DNA from 4 places in the Brevibacillus humidisoli genome. Region 2 is predicted to be linked to each of the others. Evidence: riboswitches for the same ligand, from Rfam matches in the RefSeq annotation. Region 2 holds a riboswitch; each other region holds the start of a gene.
The links. A riboswitch is a leader RNA that binds a small molecule or an ion and turns the genes downstream of it on or off. The one in region 2 is predicted to bind S-adenosylmethionine.
Positions count from the first base shown of each region.

Region 1 (5,782 bases), 860 kb from region 2:
TGATCACTTCCCCTATGGTATCCCGCACTTCCTGTAATTCCTGCTGGATGTTTTGATATTCATGCCTGGCGGTTTCCGCGATTTCAAAAATTTGCTCCTTGCTGGATTCGACAGCTTTTATCGTCTTTTTAATGACTCCGTCCAGCACACTCACGTCTATGCCCATCGTTTGGGTACTCCTCTCATCACTTCATCCTAACCGACTGGAATAACTGCCTCAGCCGGTTCTCGTCAAAATCCTGCAATCCCACATCATATCGAGGGATTTCGATCGGATTCACATCTTCTGCAACGAGTCCTGGAAGAGAAGTGAAAATGTGGCGATAGCCTGCTTGTCTGGCCGTCTCCAAAACGGTGTCGTTAAAGTATCCATAAGGAAGGGAGATGCTTGTCACTTGATGCCCGATCAGATCTTTTAGAGCAGCTCGCGACATCTTAAAGTCGACAAACAACCGATCCCGGTACTCTTCCTCCTTTTCAACTCGATGCAGATCCTCGAGATAGACAGGAGAAGTCCTGGGCCCCAGTTCTCCCCATTCGCTTGCAATCTCCATCGCGTGCAGGCTGTAGGTGTGTGACCCTAGTTCAACTAGCCCGCTGCCCGTCATTTCGGCAATCTGCGAGTGGGATAGCGGGGAAATCATGTTTTCCCGCTTTCTCCCCTGAACATCCCGCAGGTTTCCGGCGATCACAAAGTTGACTGATGGATAACCGTACTTTTCCAACACAGGAAATGCTTCTTTGTAATAACTTTCATACCCATCATCAAAGGTAATCAAAACCGCGTTTTTCGTGAGCAAGACTCCGGTGTCGACAAACCGCAGAAACTCTCCCAGCGAGATAGGCCGCAAGTCGTTCTCATGCAAAAAAGCCATATGAGAAGCGAATTGTTCGGGACGAATGACGTACCGGGTCTGCGGGTTGTCAGCAATATGATGGTACATCAGGACGACTACTTGATCGCGGTACCATGTCTGCTCTTGGAGCGGCTTAGGTGTAGGCACATCCGTCGATGGAAGCGGTGCTTCTATCGTTGAATCGTTCTGCCTATGATCTTTAGACGTGGGAGATGGGGGAAAATGTTGCATATTGTCAACATCTTTCGCCATTTTCGTATTTGTTAACAAAAATAACCCTACCATTACCAACGTAATGACCGCAGTCATTACGATCAAGTAAGGGAATCGTCTGAACACGAAGCTTCCTCCTTCTCACTGGCCTGTTCGCATTGAAGATGGAGCCGCCAGAGGAATGCCTGTAGGGTACGATTTGATTCCTCCTAATCATTCGACATAGGTAATAAGAATCCTTTATACACTAAGATCCAACAGAGGAAAGGCGAACCACAAAAAGCGCCCGGCTGATCAGCCAAGCGCTTTTGTGACATGGATTACGCTCTTATTTTGTCAACTGGGCAGCATCCTGTTTGAGCGCTTCCGCCTTGTCTGTTTGTTCCCAAGGAACCTGTAGGTCGTTACGGCCAAAGTGCCCATATGCTGCAGTCTGCTTGTAGATCGGACGGCGCAGGTCCAACTGCTTGATGATCCCGGCAGGACGCAGGTCAAAGTGCTTTCGAACCAGGGCAACCAAGTCCGATTCAGACACCGTTCCTGTGCCAAACGTATCGATCGCAATCGAAACTGGCTGTGCCACCCCGATCGCATAAGCGACCTGTACCTCACATTTTTCAGCAAGGCCGGCAGCAACAATGTTTTTCGCTACATAGCGGGCAGCATACGCACCGGAGCGATCCACCTTGGTCGGATCTTTCCCCGAGAAAGCACCTCCGCCGTGTCGGGCATAGCCACCGTATGTATCGACAATGATCTTGCGGCCGGTCAATCCAGCATCTCCCTGCGGCCCGCCGATGACAAAGCGGCCGGTCGGATTGATAAAGTACTTCGTTTGCTCATCCAGGAATTCGGCTGGCACCACTGGCTTAATCACGTGCTCCATCAGATCAGCCTTGATTTGTTCCAGGGTGGTCTCTGGTGCATGTTGGGTGGAGATGACAATCGTATCGATGCGAACCGGCTTGTCACCATCGTACTCTACGGTTACTTGTGTTTTGCCGTCAGGACGCAGGTAGGCAAGGGTTCCGTTCTTCCGCACTTCAGTGAGTCGACGGGCCAGTTGGTGGGCCATACTGATCGGAAGCGGCATCAATTCAGGTGTCTCATTGCAGGCAAAGCCAAACATCAGACCTTGATCGCCGGCACCAATCGCTTCAATCTCTTCATCTGTCATACTTCCTTCGCGTGCTTCCAATGCCTTGTCCACGCCGAGCGCAATATCTGCCGACTGCTCACCAATCGCTGTAATGACGCCGCACGTATCGGCATCGAAACCAAACTTGGCACGGTCATATCCAATCTCCCGGATCGTGTCACGAACCAACCTTTGGATGTCGACATAGGTATTGGTGGTAATCTCTCCTGCTACCAACACCAGCCCGGTTGTGACCGACGTTTCGCACGCCACCCGTGCATTGGGATCTTTCGACAAAATCTCGTCCAGGACCGCGTCAGAAATCTGGTCGCAGATTTTATCAGGGTGCCCTTCTGTAACAGACTCTGATGTAAAGAGACGACGACCTTTTTGCAGTGCCATAATCCAACCTCCTTTTGAACTTTTATACGAATAGTGTGGCTAGCCGAATCGGGTTTCTCTCACGTCCAAAAAATAAACCTTTTCCATCTTTTTGAGGAAAAGGTACTTTGTATGCGTTCCCTAACCTCTTATCGGCCAGAATGGCAACCATTCTGCTGGTTAGCACCGTACGAGACGGTTGCCGGGCTTCATCGGGCCAGTCCCTCCGCCTGCTCTGGATAAGAGTATCCATTACGGGTAATAGAATAACCGTTTTTTCCAGTTGTGTCAATGGACTACTGGCTGCGCGATTCGTATTTTCCGCGAACAATCACGTAGGCTGTCCCATCGTAATCAGGTGCCAAGCGAAGTCCACGGGAATCGGAACGAGGGATCAACAGCAGATGATTTAACCCGACTGGATCGCCCCCCTGCAGATCGACACCAGCCGTAAGATCGGTCAAACCATCTCCATTCTGACCAGGCACGGCGATTACTTGGCCTGTGCGGACAATAAATTCCGTGCCCTCAAAACCGTACAACGTCTCTCCCGGCGTCAGTTCCTCTACGACCAGACTGCTTCCTTGCGGCTCAGACTGCTGTTGCGAGGGTGCTTGTCCCCCGCCGAGCGCTTGTTGAATCTTCTCATCGACATAACTTTTCGTCACGACCGGATCATCCGCCGAGCCGGGAATACCGGCCGAACCGGCATAATCAGCCCACGCTTGCCCGGCAAAAATCAAGACGCCTACTGCGGCAAGAGCGACAATTCCCTTGATGTTCTTCTTCATCTCTTCTCCTCCTACAGGTTAAAGGCTTTGGTCAACAGGACGACCACCTCGACGCGGCGAGTTTTGGCCTGTGGTTGGAACGTCCGGTAGCTAATCCCTCTCACATATCCCAGGCTGGTGAGCGACTCGATTGCTGGTGACGCCCAGTAATCGACCGAAACATCTCGGTACGAACTTCGGCTGCGCTTGTAGGTGTACAACCCCTTGGCGCGCGCTACCATGACCGCCATCTCTGACCGGGTAACTGGCTGGTTGGGGCGAATCGTACGATCAGGGTATCCTGCCAAAATACCGAGGCTGTACGCTTTGATAATATTTTCGTGAGCCCAGTGTGCCCGGTTAATATCCCGGAAAGGATTTCTCACATTGACATTCCCCGTGTACAGCCCCTTCTCCGACATGGTACGGATCAGCATTGTGGCAAATTCTGCGCGCGTCACCGTCTGATTGGGCCGGAACGTAGAATCCTCAAATCCACGGACGATGCCCCGCTTGGACAGTCGGGCAATCTCAGCGCGAGCCCAGTGGTTGCTGATATCCCGATAACCATCAATCAGCCTCTCGCGAGTAATGGTGAGTCGGTAGGCGTCATACCGGAAGGGTACCATACTGTTCAGTCGAACATAATAGGTCCCGGGAGTTAATTTATATGCATAGATGTAGCTGCCTGCTCTCGATAGTTCTGCCACATTGGTAGCCGAAGCGAGTAGATAGTTGCGTGTCGGTCCTGCCTTGTAAAGCGAGAAATGGACGCCTGAGCGCACCGGGATGTATGGGGCGCGAATGGTCGCATACGTGTCTTCGGAGATGACAAACTGGAACCAGTCATAATCATGCTCTGTAGCCAGCGTTCCGGTCATCAGCATGCTGTTCCCCAGGTTGGTGGCGCGGTTGTAGGTATCGTTTGGCTCATTCTCATCCTGTCGCTCTGGTGTATATATGACCTCCAACTGGTATTCGCCGTTTACTTGATTTCCCCAGTAGTCGGTTAGTCTGACGTAGTATTTTCCTGTGGTGACATCCAGGTTGGCTTGCTCGATATTGGGAACAGAGCTGTTGTTGTCAATCTCAACACCTCTTTCCTTCTCTTTGGCGATGAACAGGACAGGATCAATCCGGTATGTATCCGATGTAACGGTCACACCTAGCTTGCCCGGACCACGCACGTAATACGAAAACCAATCGACATCTCCCGCACGGTGAAAATTGCCCAATATGCTGACGCGATTCCCTGGCGGCAGTGGTCGCGCCGCATCCAGTTGGTCATTGTTCTCATAACGGTCAGCTGCAATCTGAAAGCGGCTGGTCAGCAAGTAGGATAGGGAACCGGCCCCTCCGCCCCGCTCTACTTTTATATACACTCTCCCCTGTTCAACCGGAACATGCAAGGTGTGCCCCGAACTTGGATAGTAGGAGGTAGTCTGATCTCCATTGTAAAAGGTAATGGCAAGCGGCGCGACGGAATAGGATGATACCCAGACGGATGCGGACAGCTTACCGTCATAAGGTATATCGGTGTAGTACCAGTCAACGGTATCGGCGTGATCCAACGAACCGCGGACCTGCGACTCAATGGGAAATGCTGCTGCGGCTGGCCTGCTGTTGTTGGGCTCGTTAATGTCGGCCGGCAGCCCTCTGCGAACTGCGGCATCCACATTCAACAAACCGTAGCCTGTTTGTCTGTCCCATCCCTTGCTCCCCAGATCTGTAGCCGTGTGATAAAGCAGCTGACGCACTTCCAATGGTGTCAGGTGGGGGTGACGGCTCAAGATCATCGCCGCTGCTGCAGCAACCTGAGGAGCAGCTGCAGATGTGCCTTTAAATGACCAGTAGCCACCGCCCCGCTGGGTGGTGTAGATGCTCCAACCAGGAGCAACCAGGTTCAGTTCTGGTCCGGTATTGGACTGATAAATCACTTGGTTTTTTTCATTGACTGCTCCTACGGCTATGACTGTCGGGTAGCCGGCCGGATAGGTGACTCGACTGGATTCGTTTCCCGCGGCAGCAACGAGCACCACCCCACGCTCCTCGGCTCGCTTCACCGCCTGCTCCAACTGTGCAGAATGCTGTATACTGCTGACAGACATCAGAATCACTTTGGCACCTAGGTCCACTGCTGTATTAATTCCATGAGCCAGGTTCTCAACTAGCGCTTCTCCGCGGTGATCCAATACCTTGATCGGAATGATGCGGGCGTCCCACATGACACCGCTGCCACCGGCTCCGTTATTTCCTTTGGCCGCCAGGATCCCGGCAACGGCTGTTCCGTGACCGTTATCGTCTTCAGGCGGGCGCGACGGTGAGAGCAGATTGATGCCGGGCAGCAGATTGTCTTTCAGATCCGGGTGATTGCGGTCCACACCAGAATCAAGTACGGCGATCTTAATTGCCGTATTACCTCT
Region 1 is NZ_CP087263.1:3,849,510-3,855,291, forward strand. Features, by position in the region: gene LOK74_RS18825 (sensor histidine kinase) at 1-166, opposite strand, end outside; gene LOK74_RS18830 (polysaccharide deacetylase family protein) at 186-1,196, opposite strand; gene metK (methionine adenosyltransferase) at 1,399-2,604, opposite strand; SAM riboswitch class I at 2,736-2,835, opposite strand; gene LOK74_RS18840 (hypothetical protein) at 2,886-3,380, opposite strand; gene LOK74_RS18845 (S8 family peptidase) at 3,392-5,782, opposite strand, start outside.
Region 1: linked by a shared signal. The riboswitch ahead of metK (methionine adenosyltransferase) and the one ahead of LOK74_RS14810 (pyridoxal phosphate-dependent aminotransferase) in region 2 are both predicted to bind S-adenosylmethionine.

Region 2 (5,782 bases):
GATGCTGACATTGGTGTTAGCCGGCTGTAGTGCCCAACCGACTGCGGTGGAGGAACAGAAGGAAGAAGCGCCTATCCCGGTACAGGTGGAGAGTTTGACCGAAGGATCGGTTGGCGTAGCAGCAGGTTTGACAGGCACGCTTGCCCCAGGCAAGACGGTACAGGTCGCTCCTAAGGTAAGCGGCAAGATTCAAACACTCAATGTTGAACTGGGACAAAAAGTGAGCCAGGGAGATGTGCTGTTCAAGCTGGATCAACAGGACCTGATGAACAGCGTGCAGCAGGCAGAAGCGGCTTACAAGCTGGCATTGGCCAACTTCAAGCAGAGCGATACAAGTTCCGCTCAAGGGGTGGAGCAGGCTAAAAACAGCCTGACCCAGGCAGAGCAGGCGCTGAAAGACGCGAAGCTGAATGAACAACGGATGAATCAGTTATTCAGCCAGGGTGCCATCTCTCAGCAGCAATATGAGCAGGCGAAATCGGCTGTAACCAATGCGCAAACGGCCTATGACAATGCAAAAGCTACCTACGACGCAGCGCAGAAGCAAGTGGGAATCGGTGTATCCCAAGCCTCGGTTGACCAGGCTCGAGTCTCTCTGGAGAACGCTAGGGAACAACTGGCCAACTCAACGGTTACGGCTCCTATCTCTGGCGTAGTCTCATCTGTTTCAGGGTCGGTAGGAGAGATGGCCTCGCCACAGATGCCGGTAGTCGTGCTAGTTACCACTGATCCGCTGCTGGTCAAGGTGAACGTTTCCGAACAGGAGATTACAACGCTTCAGGTTGGCTCCAAGGTGACGGTTCACCTGCCGGCTTTGGATAAAGAACTGGAAGCTAGTGTAACGGCGATCAGCCCGGTGATGGATCAACAGGTCAAGGGATACCCGGTAGAAATCTCGATCCCCAATCCAACAGGTGAATTAAAGTCTGACATGGTCGCAAATGTGCAGCTGAGCGATGGCACCGAGAATGCCAAGACACTGGTTGTATCGAGAACGGCTGTGTTCGATCAGGATGGCAAGCGTTATGCGTACATTGTAGAAGGTGATCAGGCCAAGCAGGTGGAAGTAACCACTGGGGCCGAGTCAAGCGACAAGATCGAGATCCTGAGCGGCTTGAATAAAGGTGATCAAGTAGTCGTAAAAGGTCAGACGATGCTGAAGGATGGCGCCAAGGTCAAGATCCAGCAGACCGACAAGTAAGCAAACAGCTGTAAACGGGGGGATTGACATTGCTGCAACCCCCCGCTAGTATAGAAAAAGATCGAAAACAGAACGATCTGACAAGTCGATCACTTATCGAGAGAGGCGGAGGGACTGGCCCTATGAAGCCCGGCAGCGGGTCTCGCCCACAAGCGAGATGCTGTGCCAAATCCAGCAGGAGTACTTCCTGACAGATAAGGCTGTGCTGGCAGATGCATACCCCTTCTTCTGTATGGAAGAAGGGGTTTATTCTTTGGCTTGAAAGGAAGGACAGACGATGCGCATCAGACCCGCTTCCATCATGAATCAACTACCCACGCAATTCTTTTCTACTCTTGTGGCCAAAGTAAACAAGGTAATAGCGGAAGGGCATGACATTATCAACCTCGGGCAGGGGAATCCTGACTTGCCGACTCCCCCGCATATTGTGGAAGAATTGCAGAGACAGGCTGCCGATCCCATGCATCACAAGTATCCGCCGTTCCAGGGCAGACGGGAACTGAAAGAAGCAGTTGCCCACTGGTACAAGCAGGAATTCGATGTGGATCTCGATCCGGAAGAAGAGGTCGCCATCTTGTTTGGGAGCAAAACCGGGCTTGTCGAGATTTGTCAGGTGTTGCTTGACCCCGGTGATGTGGCATTGGTGCCCGATCCGGGATATCCAGACTACTGGTCGGGCGTGGCAATATCCGGCGGGCGCATGGTGATGATGCCGCTGCGGGAAGAGAACCAGTTTCTCCCCGGCTACGGTGAGCTGACGCCGGCAGATCTGGAGAGGGCAAGATTGATGTTCCTCAACTACCCGAACAATCCAACTGCGGTTACTGCCCCTATCCAGTTTTTCGAGGAAACAGTCCGCTTTGCACGGCGCCATGAGATCGTCGTATGTCACGATTTCGCCTATGGTGCGATCAGTTACGACGGCAAGAAGCCGGTTAGCTTTCTGCAGACCCCTGGCGCCAAAGAGGTAGGGGTGGAGTTCTACACACTGTCCAAAACTTACAACATGGCAGGATGGCGTGTCGGTGCAATGGTTGGCAACCGGGAGTTGGTTCGCATGATGAACCTGCTCCAGGATCACTATTTTGTCAGTTTGTTTGGTGCTGTACAGATGGCGGCAGTACGGGCGATGACCGATACACAGGAGTGCGTACGCCAACTGGTCGAAACCTATGAAAGTCGTCGCAATGCGTTGTTTGACAGCTTGCGACAGATCGGCTGGCAGGCGTCGCCTTCGCAAGGTTCTTTCTTTGCCTGGCTGCCGGTGCCGGACAAGATGGGGTCAGCCGCGTTTGCTGATCTGCTGCTGGAAAAGGCACACGTTGTGGTAGCACCGGGCATTGGATTCGGTGAGCATGGTGAAAACTACGTTCGGGTAGCATTGTTGACATCGGAGCAGCGATTGGTCGAGGCTGTCCAGCGAATCGCCAGATTGGAACTGTTTTCAGCAGGACGATAGGAGGGTGTCCAGCAGCGCTTGTGGCTTGCTGGGCATTTTCATATGATCAGGTCAATCAGGTACTTGGTTGACTTTTTGTTTCACGTGAAAACAGTAAATTCGGAAAATTGGGTCGAGTCTTGACGATTTTTCACCTTTTGCTGGGCAACTGCATAGGGTAAACGAGAGCCAAAAGAGGTTTGTTAGAAAAGAGTATGTCTGGATAAACTAACGATAAACTCATGCAGAAACAACACTCCTTGCTGTGAGCTTGATATTGACAGATAATGATTTTCATTATACGATGGTTGCAGATAATGATAATGAGTATCATTTCGCTTGATCATGTGAACTGATCTTCGCTGTACACAGGAGGGCGTTATGCGGTACCAGATCGACGGTTACACAGATATGTATACGGTGATTGCCAATGAGCGAAAAGTGGGCGGTGCGGTAGAGGCTGGCATGCTTCGCCTTCGTTCCGGAGAGGAGTACCGGAATGCGGTGATTACGCGTTTGGAAATGGCAGCTTCCCAGTTTTGTTCGATCGGCTTTGTCACCGAAGAGGGGCAGCGCTTGATCGTACACGTCAACGAGATTGGCATGATCGCCGATGCCAGGCACGTGAATGTATGCGAGCTGCAAAACGAGTGGATGCGGGAACAAAAGCTGGCAGAGCGCCTGCGTCATCTTAAGCGTCTGTGTGAGTTGAACGAGGGTAGTTGTACGCCTCCGTTTCAGGAAGAGGTGCAGATACTGGTTCAGGATGTGGGACTGGAGCAGGCAAGAGAGCACGTTGATCTGCCATTCCTCCCATCCGGGGAGCAAACAAAGGTCGTACGGATCGCTTAGCGCTTCTTTTCATAAAAAGTGGTACATAAACAAGCGGCAAGCCGTGAAAGGCGTGCCGCTTGTTTTCATTCCATAACCGGTTAGGATATTCCCACTGAGCTAAGTTCAAAACTAACTGCCGTGATTAACACGACGTCATTAGCCTGCCGTGATTAGCCCTCTGCTTCCTCCAACGTACAAATCGCACTGGGGCGCTTAATTCGCAGAACCACGCACTCGTATACACGGAACAGGTGGTTCATCTGCTCGTCGCCGAGGAAGGCCGTGTCAAAATCTTCAGCGATGGCCAGATCGAGATTGTGACGGCCGGTGGCAACCAGTACGCCTGCCTTACCCTTAATGACGGGTGATTGGTATACCCCGTCTGTGACCAGGCTGCGCACGTGCTCGATCTCCAGTACATTGGTCCCTTTGTGGACTCTGTGCAGCAGCGAGTACAGCTCTGGCGATACGACCAAGGCATAGGGGCCGCTGTGGCCCATCTTCAACAATTTGTTGCGGGCTTCCACGATATCGGCAAAGGCGTTGCCCGATTCCATCCAATCGCTTTTGATGTGCGTCAGCCGTCCTTTGACGTTCATGAGACCCGGCAGCTCAAACGGATCAGAACCGTTGAGGATCAAATCATCCTCCATCAAGGCGGAGCCGGCTGCAGCGTTGACCGCTGCACTGAGATCAAGCGGCATCCCCAAGGTACGAGCTTGTGAGACGTCACGCCAGTAGAGCATAAAATCCTTGTAGAGAATCGGAATCGTCAGACTGACTCTGCGGCTCGGCTGGGTCAGTTCCAGCGATTCCCCGCGCAGACTCAGGTTGCCGAAGCGGGACTCTTCGTAGATATCGTTTGTTACCGTTTGAACTCCCTCGCCTAGTGGTCCGTAAATATCGATAAAACGACGACCGACCAATTGACGGCGCGCCATTTCAATAACAGCTTCGTCCAGTTGCTCCCACTCTTCTTTGGAAAGGGGAGAGTCCGGAAATTTTCGCAGCTTGTCCATACTTTTCCTCCTGTGGTCATTGTACGGTTTTTCCATGTGCAACGTTTGAGCAGTCACCAGCAGTGCCATCAAGAAATCCACTCGCTGCCCTAACTTAGCTATGTAAGTCGCAGACTGCCTACGGTCAAACCTTTTTTGCCTGGTTTGGATACCTCTACCACCTGTTGAGGTGATGAATGGCTCCCGGTATCTTTGAGCGCACCAGCCGATGCCTGGAGATGGTCTACCTGATGAATACTGTGTCCTTCATCGTGATCAACCAGATTGCCCACTTTCACATCTGCAACTCTCTCGGTCAACCCAGCCATCACCTCTTTTACCGTCAGATAGTCAGCTTGGGTATTGTCGCGCATTTGACTGAGCCATTCACGATCTTCTTCACCTGTGAATTCGTACATGGCAAGTTCCAGGTGTTCACGGAAGTTGTGCAGGCCGAATCGTTCCAGATTAATGTCGGAGAGTAAGCGGGACAACTCGCGATTGCTTAGTTGTGCAGCCTTGCCTTCGCTGATGATCGAATTGAGATGTGGAATCAGTTCATTTAAACGGTCTAGTCGCTGCTCTTCTTCTTCATAGATGTGGTGATAGTACAGCCGGGTGTGCTCATCCTGCGCGTTGTCGATGATGGGCTGCAACATCGACATAAACTTGCCGATGCCATCTTTGGTCCGTTCAAATATGGATCGTAGTTGCGGAAATTCCTCCATACTGCCCACCTCCTCGGGAATCTCGATTTCACTCTATTATACCGTTGGCAAAACATACCGGGCAAGCAGATATCCGTCTCTTTCCTAGTGTGTGCCAACATCTCCATCTTATCAAGAAAGAGTATTGCCAAAGCCAATTGGGAATGATAATATTTATCAATAAGAATGATATTTATTATCAATTGAAAGGTTAGATAAAGGAGGAGGCAAGATGTCAGCCATACTCGTAATCGGTGGCGACCGGCTTGGCAATATCGTACATGTCCTGCAGGAAAAGGGATTTGAGCAGATTTACCACGTTACAGGACGAAAAAGCTCACAAACCGGCCTCAAGATTCCAAGCGGCGTCCAAATGATTCTGGTCCTTACCGATTTTGTCAATCACAATCTGGCCAAGACGATCAAGAACCAGGCGAAAGAGCGACAGATGCCGATTCTTTTTTGCAAGCGTTCCTGTGCAGCTATCGTGAAAGCCCTGCAGCAGGTAGCGTAACGCAGTGATTCCGATTGACCCATCGGTTCCATCCGGATACATAAGGAAACGAAGATACCGTTATAGACCGCCTTGGCGTTGGACAGCCTA
Region 2 is NZ_CP087263.1:2,993,764-2,999,545, reverse strand. Features, by position in the region: gene LOK74_RS14815 (efflux RND transporter periplasmic adaptor subunit) at 1-1,201, shown strand, start outside; SAM riboswitch class I at 1,292-1,402, shown strand; gene LOK74_RS14810 (pyridoxal phosphate-dependent aminotransferase) at 1,479-2,660, shown strand; gene LOK74_RS14805 (hypothetical protein) at 3,021-3,491, shown strand; gene LOK74_RS14800 (family 1 encapsulin nanocompartment shell protein) at 3,644-4,492, opposite strand; gene LOK74_RS14795 (IMEF encapsulin system ferritin-like cargo protein) at 4,591-5,199, opposite strand; gene LOK74_RS14790 (DUF2325 domain-containing protein) at 5,411-5,692, shown strand.

Region 3 (5,782 bases), 110 kb from region 2:
TGGGAGGCATTGGTCGACAGTATACGCTACCTGCTCTGGAAAGAAGGCTGTATCCTGGATTCTCCGAGTGAGGAGACGGAACGTCCGATCGGGATTGTCAATCACTAGAGATGAAGCGATAGTACGAGGCCGGGGAGTGATCCCCGGCCTCGTTGTGCGTGAAAAACAGCTGTGCGAATGCTACATCTCCAGGATTTTGCCCGGATTTAAGATGAGATGAGGGTCCAGTTGGTGCTTGATCATCTTCATGAGCGGCAGGGTATCTGCGTGCTCTCGTTTCAGGTACTTGATCTTGCCGATGCCAATCCCATGCTCTCCCGTGCAAGTGCCCCCTTTTGCCAGGGCGTATTCGACGATCTTTTCGTTTACCTCTTTCACTTTGGCCACTTCGTCCGGATTCTGTGTGTCAAACATCAGGACAGAGTGGAAGTTCCCATCTCCGACATGGCCAAGTACGCCTCCGACAAGGCCTGTCGCCTCGATTATCTCTCTGGCGTATACAATCGCCTCACTTAATTGGGAGAGAGGTAGGCAGACATCAGTCAACATCATCTCCTTGCCCGGATTGCCGTGTTTATAGGCGTAGGCCAGATTGTGGCGGGCTTCCCACAGCTTGGCGCGCTGCTGTGAATCGGATTCCACCAAAAACTCTTCGCAGCCGTTTGCCTCAAGCAACTCCCGCGCAAATGTCACATCGTGCTTGATTGACATCTCGCTGCCGTGGAACTCCAAAAACAAGGTAGGCTGTTCAGGATAGTTCGTCTCACTGTGTTTGTTCACTTGTCGAATGGAATGACTGTCGACTAGTTCCACCCGGGCAACCGAGATGCCGGCAGACAGCAGCGAAATCGCCCCGTCTACCGCCGCTTGTACTGTTGGAAACGCCGCTCTTCCTGCGACGATCGCTTCCGGGATGCCGTACACGCGCAGCGTAATCTCGGTAAACACCCCCAGCGTCCCTTCCGAACCGACAAACAGACTGGTTAAGTGGTAGCCGGAAGAGGATTTTGCGGCCAATCCACCAGTGTGAATCACGCTGCCGTCGGCCAGGACCACTTCCAAGTCACGAACCTGGTCGCGCATGATCCCATAGCGGACGCTAGTCGTTCCGCTGGCGTTGGTTGCTGCCATTCCGCCGAGGGTTGCAGCAGCACCTGGATCAACGGGAAAAAACAGTCCGTATTTCTTTAACGCCTGGTTTAGCTGAGTGCGGGTCACTCCAGGCTGTACGCGGACAAGAAAATCTTCGGGACGAATCTCCAGAATCTCGTTCATGTATTGGAAGTCGATCGAGATGCCGCCCTTGAGCGGGACGCAGTGCCCTTCCAGGCTGGAGCCTGCTCCAAAGGGAACCACAGGGATGTGGTGTTCGGTGGCGTATTGGAGGATGGCGGACACCTCTTTTGTTGAGACGGGAAAGACCACGATATCAGGCAGTACAGGGTTGTGATGCGATTCGTCCTTGCTGTGCTGCAGCAGGATCGATTCGGTCTCTGTCGCCCGTTCGTCTGCGGTCAAGCGTCTGATGTCGCGAAGCAGACTGGCTTGATTTAGCCTCATGTTGTATGCCTCCCGTGCGCGATAACAGGATTACGCGCTCTTTTTTAACTTGCGGGCAGCCCAGTTTCCCAATGATTGGATCAATTGTACGAGACAGATCAGGATGATCACCGTGGCGATCATCACCTCAATATCCCACTGCTGATACCCGTAGCGCAAAGCAAGGTCGCCCAAGCCGCCGGCACCCACCGCACCCGCCATGGCGGTTGCACCGATCAAACCGATGGTGGCAATGGTCAGACACAAGACGATACCAGGTCTCGCTTCACGAATCATGATGCGGAAGATGATCTGCGAGCGAGATGCACCCATGGCCTGATAGGCCTCAACCACCCCGCGGTCCACCTCCAGCAGTGCCGTTTCCATCAAGCGGGAGATATATGGGGCGGTATAGACGATGAGTGGGACAATCGCCCCTTCGATACCGATTGACGTGCCGACGATCAACTCTGTAAACGGAATGATCGCCACCATTAAAATAATAAACGGGAGCGAACGAATCACGTTAATGATTGTATTCAGGGTATGGAAAATCAATGCGCTTGGCGCAAGATGGCCGGGCCGGGTGATCACCAGCAGCACTCCCAGCGGGATGCCGATCAAGGTAGCGATAAACAGCGAAATCCCCACCATGATCACTGTTTCCTGTAGCGATTGCCCGAACAAGGGCAGCATTTCCTGCAGACGTTCGATCATCCTGCCACCTCCTCTTGCGGGACTAGATCGACACTGTAGACGGACTTGCGAAGGTAAGCGATTGCTTCCTCCACATCGTTCTCCTCTCCGGATATATGCAGCAGCAGGATGCCCAGCGCTGTACCTTTGATGGAGGTAATGGAGCCGTACAACAGGTTCGTGGTGACCGGGTAGCGAGCCGTCAACGTTCCCAACACCGGGTCCAAGGCCGCATCGCCGCGGAAGGCGACTCGCAGCACTTTGGCAGCGGGACCGGTATGCTTGATCTTGGCCATCATGTCGGCCGGGACTTCGTCGTCAAAGATCGTCCGGATGAAGTTGCGTGTGGTCTGTTGCTTCGGACTGCTAAAAACATCGATCACACTGCCTTGCTCGATGATCACACCGTTTTCCATGATCGCTACGCGATCGCAGATTTTTTTGATCACCTGCATCTCATGGGTGATCAGCACAATCGTCAAGTTAAATCTTCGATTGATATCGAGCAGAAGCTCCAGAATCGAATCGGTCGTCTGTGGGTCGAGAGCAGAGGTTGCCTCATCGCACAACAGGATCTCGGGGTCCATAGCGAGAGCTCGGGCGATGCCGACGCGTTGTTTCTGCCCGCCAGAAAGCTGTGCCGGATATGCGTTGGCTTTGTCCTCCAGCCCTACGAGACGCAGCAGATCGGCCACCTTTTTATCGATCACGTCTTTGCGCACGCGGTTCATCCGCAAAATCTCGGCGACGTTGTCAAACACGTTGTAGGAAGAGAGCAAGTTGAAATGTTGAAAGATGATGCCTATTTTTTTGCGGGCATTGCGCAGCTCTTTCTCTTTTAGCGCCAGCATGTCCCGGCCGTTGACGGCGACTGTTCCACTGGTAGGCTTTTCGAGCAAGTTGATCGTACGGAGCAGGGTGCTCTTGCCTGCTCCGCTAAAGCCGATTACGCCGAAAATTTCTCCTTTTTTGATTTGTACGCTGACGCCTTTCAACGCATCTATCTGCTTGTTTCCAACTCTGTACGTCTTGTGTATATCGGTAAGCTGTATCATGGATCGGGGCTCCTCGCTGTTCAAAGATGTGTTTCCCTACCAGGAGGGGAGCACTGCTCCTGCAAAGTGTTCTTCGATAAACTTCTTCACTTCTTCGGAACGGTAGATTTCCACCAGTTTTTTGTAGGTAGGGTTCTCCTTCTCTGATTCGTTCACAGCCAGAACATTTACATAGGGGGAGTCTCCGCCTTCTGCAAAGATCGAATCTTTCGTTGGATTGTACCCGGCTTCCATGGCGAAGTTGGTATTGATGCTGGCTGCATCAAGATTGTTGAGTGAGCGAGCGAGAAACGGTGCTTCCAGCTCCTTGAACTCCAGGTTTTTCGGATTATCGGTGATATCTTGCGGTGTGGCCTGATCGCCGACACCCTCTTTTAATGTGATCAGACCGGCTGACTGATAGAGCAGCAGTGCTCGCGCACGGTTGGTCGGATCATTTTGAATCCCGACGATTCCCCCTTCAGGGATCTCCTCTACGCTTTTATACTTGGTGGAGTATAGCCCCATCGGGAAGGTGACAGTTTTGCCGATTACCACGATGTTGGTTTTATGGTCTTGGTTAAATTTTTCGAGAAACGGAATCGTCTGAAAACTGTTGAGGTCAATGTTTCCTTTGTCAAGAGCCTGGTTCGGCAGGACGTAGTCGTTGAATACGACGACCTCTACTTCCAAACCTTCCGCTTTCGCTACCTCTTTCACCTTGTTCAGAATCTCTTCATGCGGTCCCCCGGTCACACCTACTTTGATCACTTGCTGCTCGGCGGATTGTCCGCCTGTTTGGGCCGCTTCTTCTTTGCCGCCGCATGCTGAAACCAATGTAGCCATTATGAGCAGGATAGCTGCTAATAAACTCTTTTTCATATTTTGATTTCTCTCCTTTTTTCTATGGTGCAGAACATGTGCGCATCAGTCTGGACTCCGTTTTCTTGTGCCACAGTATTACATCGATGGGGGTCATCCGCTCCTTTCCATGAAAAAACCTCTTCCGAAGGAAGAGGTGGAAGCCAGATTCAATTCAGGTCTACCATTCCTCTCTTATCTCCCGGAGCAGTTCCGCTGGATTTGGCACCACAATTAAACAATTAGGTTGCCGAGGTTTCATTGGGCCAAGTCCCTCCACCTCTCTTCATAAGAGATTTTCGTTATATGGTTGGTCAGAATTCCTATCTGATTAGTTGGATTATACTGTAACAAAAAAAGCTTGTCAAACATTACCGGTATTTACAACGAACGAACTCCCTCTAGGAAAAGAGGGAGCCTGCTCGTTGACGATTACTCCTTGACTCGAACCGCCGTTCCCGTAGCGACGACAATCATCATGCCTTCGCGCAGTGTTTCGAAATCGAGATCGACTCCGATGACGGCATTGGCCCCGAGTCGTCTGGCTTTCTCGGACATCTCCTGAAGGGCCAGTTCCCGCCCTTCATTCAGCTTGCTTTCGTATGCTCCGCTGCGTCCTCCGATAATATCTGTGATACCGGCGAGAAAATCACGTACCACATTGGCCCCCATGATTACCTCTCCGCTAACCACGCCGTAGTACTCCACGATCTCTTTTCCTTGCAGTGTGCTGGTAGTCGTTATGATCATTCGTGTTCCTCCTTATCCGTACTCGGTTTATTGTTTACTATAGAGACTACGAACAACCACAGGGAAAAGTTTCAGAATGGTAAAATGGTTTGCAGTAGTTTGATCTGTACTGGTTTTGGGAATATACTGGTAGCTAGTCCGAACAGGAGGGAATCTTGTGTTCAACGAGCGACGTGTCGATTGGCGATACAGGTGGTTGGTCATTACAGCCGCATCCGTCTTGTATGCCTTTCTGTCTTATGCAACAGCAGGCATCGAAGTAGGAGATACTGCCCACTTTCGACCTGCTATCGCGATATTGGCCGTTACTGCTGCAATATTTGGGCCGGTAACCGGTTTTTTCGTCGGCTTTCTGGGGAATATGGGAGTGGATCTGCTTCTTCAGGATATCTGGTGGCACTGGAGTGTCGCCAACGGCATCATCGGTTTTATTACCGGGCTGCTGTATGTCGTTCCCGGATATCAGCCTAGACAGGGCCAGATGCTGGGCATGCACCTGGTGATGTTTGTTGTGCTGGCAGCAGCCGGCAACTATACAGGACTTACGCTTGCGGCGCTGCTTGATGTGATGGTGTCTGAGACTCCGTTTCAGGAGGCGATTTTCGGGTGGGCGGTTACGCCAGCCACATCCAATGTACTGCTCAGCAGCGTATTGGGCATCCCGCTCCTGTATGGATATGTGGTGTGGAAACGCATTCAAATCTCTTCCGTCGTACCGTGTGAAGATGGGGATTGTGATTGAGATGGGGGGAGGAGATGGAGATATAGGCATCTCCGCTTTTGAGCTGGCCCGAATCCGATCACATATCCATCTGGATCTCTTATCACAAACTCCTTCCATGTACCGCACGGAAATCTCTCTATCTACAGTCCGATCCAAATAGCTGCACCTTTGGCCACAA
Region 3 is NZ_CP087263.1:3,105,142-3,110,923, reverse strand. Features, by position in the region: gene cimA (citramalate synthase) at 1-108, shown strand, start outside; gene LOK74_RS15295 (FAD-binding oxidoreductase) at 181-1,560, opposite strand; gene LOK74_RS15290 (methionine ABC transporter permease) at 1,591-2,256, opposite strand; gene LOK74_RS15285 (methionine ABC transporter ATP-binding protein) at 2,253-3,290, opposite strand; gene LOK74_RS15280 (MetQ/NlpA family ABC transporter substrate-binding protein) at 3,327-4,151, opposite strand; SAM riboswitch class I at 4,323-4,425, opposite strand; gene LOK74_RS15275 (YbjQ family protein) at 4,563-4,880, opposite strand; gene LOK74_RS15270 (ECF transporter S component) at 5,038-5,622, shown strand.
Region 3: linked by a shared signal. The riboswitch ahead of LOK74_RS15280 (MetQ/NlpA family ABC transporter substrate-binding protein) and the one ahead of LOK74_RS14810 (pyridoxal phosphate-dependent aminotransferase) in region 2 are both predicted to bind S-adenosylmethionine.

Region 4 (5,782 bases), 200 kb from region 2:
CCAGGATGCGGTCGGACAAGGCCATCACTTCTGACAATTCCGATGAGACGAGCAGGATCGCGTCACCCTGCTCCCGCTTTTTTAGCAGCTGGGCATGAATAAACTCCATGGCCCCGATGTCTACGCCACGGGTCGGCTCAGCCGCTAGCAAAAAAGGCGTCTCCTGTCCGATCTCTCTGGCGGCGATCAGCTTCTGCAGGTTCCCCCCTGACAGATGCTGCGCTTTTTCATACAGTGAGTTGGTTTTGACAGCAAACTGTTTCACCCAGCGCTCGGTCAACTGCTGGAGCCGCTTCTGCCTGAGCAGGCCAAAGCGCCGGTAGAGCGGCTGCACGTACTGATGCAAGATCGCATTTTCGACGATACTGCCGTCCTTGGCTGCTCCCAACAGATAACGATCTTCCGGGATGTGGGCCATACCCTGCTGTCGAATGCTGCGCACCGGTGCGTTGGTGATCGGTTGTCCGAGCAGGTAAACGTCTCCCTGGTCTGCCTTGCGCAGACCGGTGATGACCTGTATCAGTTCTGACTGACCGTTGCCGGACACACCGGCAATCCCGACAATCTCACCAGCATGGACGCGAAAACTGACACGGTCCAACAGCGGTTTCCCCGAGTTGCCGCGGATAAACAGTTCGTTTACCGCAAGCAGCACATCACCTCGCGGCCGTTCGCTGCGCTGGATCTCAGCGATGTCGCGGCCGACCATCAACCGGGAGAGTTCCTCCACGTTTGTCTCCGCTGTTTTCAGCGTCCCCGTAACCTGTCCACCCCGCAGCACCGTGATACGATCGGCCACTTCCATCACCTCGTGCAGTTTGTGCGTGATCAGGATGACGCTTTTTCCTTGCTGAGCGAGATGTTTCAGTGTAACCAGCAGCTCTTTTACCTCCAGCGGCGTCAACACGGCCGTAGGCTCATCGAGAATCACGATATCGGCACCGTGGTAGAGGACCTTGAGAATCTCCACACGTTGCTGCATGCCCAGGGTGCACTCCCAGACCTTCTTGTGGGGATCGACGCTCATCCGGTACTTTTCCGAGAGCTCCTTCACCTGAGCGGCCGCCTTTTTCCGGTCAAACCAGACCCCTTTTGCCGGTTCCTGACTGATCACGATATTTTCTGCCACCGTGAAAGTGGGAAACAGCATGAAGTGCTGGTGAACCATGCCGATCCCGCTTTTGATCGCGTCTGCCGGGCTGTCAAACCGCTTCACTTCTCCGTTGATCCGGATGGTGCCATCTGTCGGCTTTTCCATGCCGTACAACATGCGCATCAGCGTTGTTTTGCCCGCTCCATTCTCCCCCACGATCGCGTGGATCTCCCCTTGTCTGAGGGAAAAGCTAACCTGCTGATTGGCGGCAAACGTGCCATACAGCTTGGTGATGTTCTCCATTTCCAGTAAAACAGTCACACAGTGTCACCCCTTTGTCGAGAAAAGAGGAAACCGACTACGGTGGGTAGCCGGTTTGCCCGATCTAGTTTTTCAGCGGGTCGGGGACCTCACGCTTGCCAGAGACGATCTCGTCATTGATTTCTTTCACTTTGGCGATCGTCTCTTCGCCGATAAACGGATGGAGCGGAGACTTGCTTTCGTGGGTGACGAAAGTGAGACCAACGCCTTTCTCTTTCAATCCGTAATCGACCACCCCTGGTGTAAACGTGCCGTTGACAAAATCTTTTACCGTCTCATACGCCGCTACATCGGTACCCTTTAGTTGTGACAAGACGACATGTTCCGGGTCCACTTCCGTACGGTCTATGTCTTGGCCGGCTGTGTAAAACCCTTTCTCCTTGGCCGCTTCGAACACGCCCAGATCGCCTACAGCAGCGGCCCCTGCAATAAAATCAGCACCTTGTGAATGCTGCAGCAGCGCCAATTCTTTCGCTTTTGCCGGATCTTCAAAGCTGCCTACGTAGTTCAACAGGAACTCCGCATCCGGATTGGTCGCTTTCAGACCTTCCTCGAAGCCAACCGTATATTTTTTCAACAGTGGAATATCCATCGCTGCTACCATTCCCACTTTTCCTGTCTTGGTCGCCAGTCCGGCGGCAGCCCCCATCAGGTATGCCGCTTCGTGCTCGCGGAATGAGACGCTGCGCACGTTGGGCAGATCAATGACCGTGTCGATGATCGCAAACTGACGGTCCGGATTTTCTGTCGCCACTTTTTTCAAAGCATCTTCTGCCTGAAAGGTAGCCGTAATAACCAAATCGTACTGTTCAGCCACCGCAACCCGCAGGTTTTCTTCGAACGCGTTGGGATCGGTCGCCTCAATTGTTTTTGCCTCCAGTCCAAACTCCTCAGCCGCTTTCTTAACCCCTTCATCCATCTGCTGGAAGAACGGATTGACGCCGATTTTTTCCGGGAGCACCAGGGCGATCCGTTTCTTCGGCTGATCTTGGCCTCGATCTCCTTCTGCCGATTGCGACTGGCTGGAGTCCGCTGGCTGCCCGCCGCCGCCACAGCCAGCCAAGGCCAAGGCAAACAGACACAGCAGCAAAAATACTCTCTTCATGACTGCTTCTCTCCTTGTTGTGTAAGTGTAAAAGAATACGAAAAAACCTCTCCCCTGCTGACAGGGAAGAGGATCGCATCTGCACCGCTCTCCCTTATCTGCCAGGTCGTATGCCTGCAGGAATTGGCACCTTCCTGAAAGTTTGCCTTCCAGTGGGTTGCCGGGTTTCATCGGGCCAGTCCCTCCACCACTCATAATAAGGGGTCTTTCTATGAACTTCTTTTTCATTTTAAATGAAAATATGATTTTATCAACCCTTTTCATATAATGTGTTTTTTTCCTGATTTTACATATCTGTATGTCTTCGGTCCCACAAAAAGGCCCCACCCGGTCTGCGCGTATTTGGGTGGGACTGTCGACAACCTTTTTCCCGAGGAGGAGAAGGCTTCTATTTCTAATAACGGTAAAAATGTGAATCAATTTTCTAGGGAATTAATGGTAAGTTCTCCGAACCTTCTGGTTCACCTTTCCATACTTCAAAGGTTCCTTTCAGCTTTGCTTCACCCGTCTGGTTGGTCACGATCAGCTCGCCGAGCCAGCGTTCCTCACCATCGCGGACCATCGACTCCACTAGTTGACCACTCACAGACAACTGCTCGCCTGGATAGGTCATTCGCGAAAACCGCACTTGGAAACTGCGCAAATACTGACGGGGGAACCACTCTGTCAGCGCCTGTCCCGCGAACCCCATCACCAGCATCCCATGGGCGATGACATCTTGCAGTCCAGCCTGTTTGGCTACGGGTACAACCGTATGAATCGGGTTGAAATCACCAGAGGCACCGGCGTAGCGGACTAATTGGGTGTGGGTAATCGCTTGCTTATGTAGGATGGGCAGTTCTTTCATCCTTTTCCCTCCTTCGCTCTCATTCTCTCCTGCATCTCGATGATCACCGACTCAGCTCTCAGTACTTGTTCTCCCTGCTGATTGGCATACTCTGTCACCAATGTGAACAGGTTCATTCTGCTTTTCGACTCGGCAGCGACAATCCGTGAGCAGGCGGTGATCTCATCACCCGCGCAGATCACACTGCCGTAATCGTACCGTTGTTTTCCGTGCAGCACGCGAAGCGGGTCCAGCTCTAACACTTCTATCAAATGTTCGAAACTGGGTCCTGCCCACATCTCGATCACGGTAGAAAATGTAGGGGGTAGAGGGATGTCGCGAAAGCCTGACTGCTGGGCAACATCTCTGTCATGGTAAATCGGGTTGTCATCGCCGATCGCAAGTGCAAACTCGCGGATTTTTCCTGCTTCTACGCGATACGCATACGGCTCAAATGTGTATCCGACGTATTTGGATAGATCTTTGGTCACCGCTGACCCTCCTCGCTTTTCCTGGATTGCTGCCTATTGGCCGGCTTCATCCTCCAGACAGCAGGCAACTGCCTCTTCTCTTCTTTTATGCGGGAATTCAAACTCGCAGACGATATCTTCTCCTTAACTGACAATATGGTCTGCTTATATGAAGACGTACACACAGCCGCAATATTCACCTGAGATCCTAAGTTCGCAAAAAACAAGATGATCTCACAACTAGGTATAGCAGGATATCTGCTTGTTCCGCACTTGTCGCGAGACTAACCTGCTTCTTTTTCAACCCGTTTCGCTGGCTTCTTTCACACCTATTCATTCTACAACTGCCGTTTCCCATTAGTATCCAGGGAACAATTTTTGCACAAGTCTGCTTGGTAACATTCGGTCTGACAATACAAATGCCCCATATAGTAAAGTAGTAGTATAAACAGATGTTCTACCATCTGTGCAAGCAGCAGATTGTGCATGATTTTGTGCTAAAGGTGGCCACCATGTTAGACAAAAGAGCAATGCAAATCTTGCAGTATCTACTGCAGTCCCATCACTACGTGTCAGTCAAGGAATTGATGGAACATTTCTCGATTTCTCGTAGAACATTATACTACGACATCGGGAAAATCAACGATTGGCTCAAACAATCTGGTTTGCCAGCCGTACCGTACATCTATGCAAAAGGGTTTTATTTCGACGACAGCAGGAAGCAAGCGATAGCTCGGATCACGGGAACAAAAAGCTTCGATCTATCTGCTTTGCGCCCAGGTGAAAGGCAGCTCTATTTGCTTTTCTATCTGCTCCTGACCGATGAACGAATTACCACACGCGAGTGCATGGAGAAGACTGGTGTCAGCCGCAATACCACTTTACATGATATCAAGCACATCAAAAAGGAAGTAGAACGGCAGGGGCTGCGACTCTCCTACTCGCACACGGATGGATATCGGATCAGCGGGAGTGAATTGACGATCCGCAATCTGTTAAGTCAATCCGTACATTCTCTGCTGCATGATGGTCAAGAACGGTTGATCCAGGAACTGCTTGCAGGCCGGGGAGACATTCCTACTCCCGACGCGATCCTGCAATGGCTGGGGGAATGCGAGTACCACTTGCATCTGCAGTTTGCCGATGATTCGACCAAGCTATTAAGTTATCTCTTTTCTCTCTACCTCCAGCGGTTTTTGAGCGGCCATCCCGTCTCTTTTCCACAAAAACAGATCAAGCACATCGTGACGACAAAGCATTATCAGGTAGTTGATACGCTGGAGCGAATCATCCCAATCAAGCTGAATCAGGACGAAAAATGCTATTTGTCTACCTTGCTGCTAAGCGCCAAGGTGAATGAACTGGATCAGTCGACGGAGCAGCATGAGATTCCTTTTCTAAAAGCGGCGATCCGGAAAATGGTTGATCTGTTTGAGATGCGAGCCTGTGTGGTGTTTGATCACCGCGTTGAACTGGAACAAAATTTGTATCTTCACCTGCAGCCAGCCTATTACCGCTTTATCTATAACATCGACGTCTCCAACCCGCTGAAAGGCGTGATTGTGCGCCAATATCGCGACATTTATGAACTGACCAAAAAAAGCATCTCACCGCTGGAAGAATTGGTCGGCAAAACGATCACAGAAGATGAGATCGCCTATATTACCGTTCATTTCGGAGGCTGGATGCGGCGACAAGGGATCACAGCGAGCACCCTGCGGCGTGTCTTGCTGGTTTGTGCAAATGGCGTAGGCACCTCTCGCATCCTGGCGCAGCAGTTGGAGGGGCTTTTTGCCAACATTGATTTGCTTGGTCCCCTTACCCTCAGGCAATACGAACAGTTTCAGGAAGAGGTAGACTTGGTTGTCTCTACGACCAAAATAAGCAACCCGCGTCATCGGATCATTTTCGTCAACCCGATCTTAACGGATGCCGATAAAGTGCACCTGTTAAATGAAATGGAGAAC
Region 4 is NZ_CP087263.1:3,194,752-3,200,533, forward strand. Features, by position in the region: gene LOK74_RS15715 (ABC transporter ATP-binding protein) at 1-1,414, opposite strand, end outside; gene LOK74_RS15720 (BMP family lipoprotein) at 1,479-2,519, opposite strand; SAM riboswitch class I at 2,611-2,722, opposite strand; gene LOK74_RS15725 (MaoC/PaaZ C-terminal domain-containing protein) at 2,944-3,366, opposite strand; gene LOK74_RS15730 (MaoC family dehydratase N-terminal domain-containing protein) at 3,363-3,836, opposite strand; gene LOK74_RS15735 (BglG family transcription antiterminator) at 4,328-5,782, shown strand, end outside.
Region 4: linked by a shared signal. The riboswitch ahead of LOK74_RS15720 (BMP family lipoprotein) and the one ahead of LOK74_RS14810 (pyridoxal phosphate-dependent aminotransferase) in region 2 are both predicted to bind S-adenosylmethionine.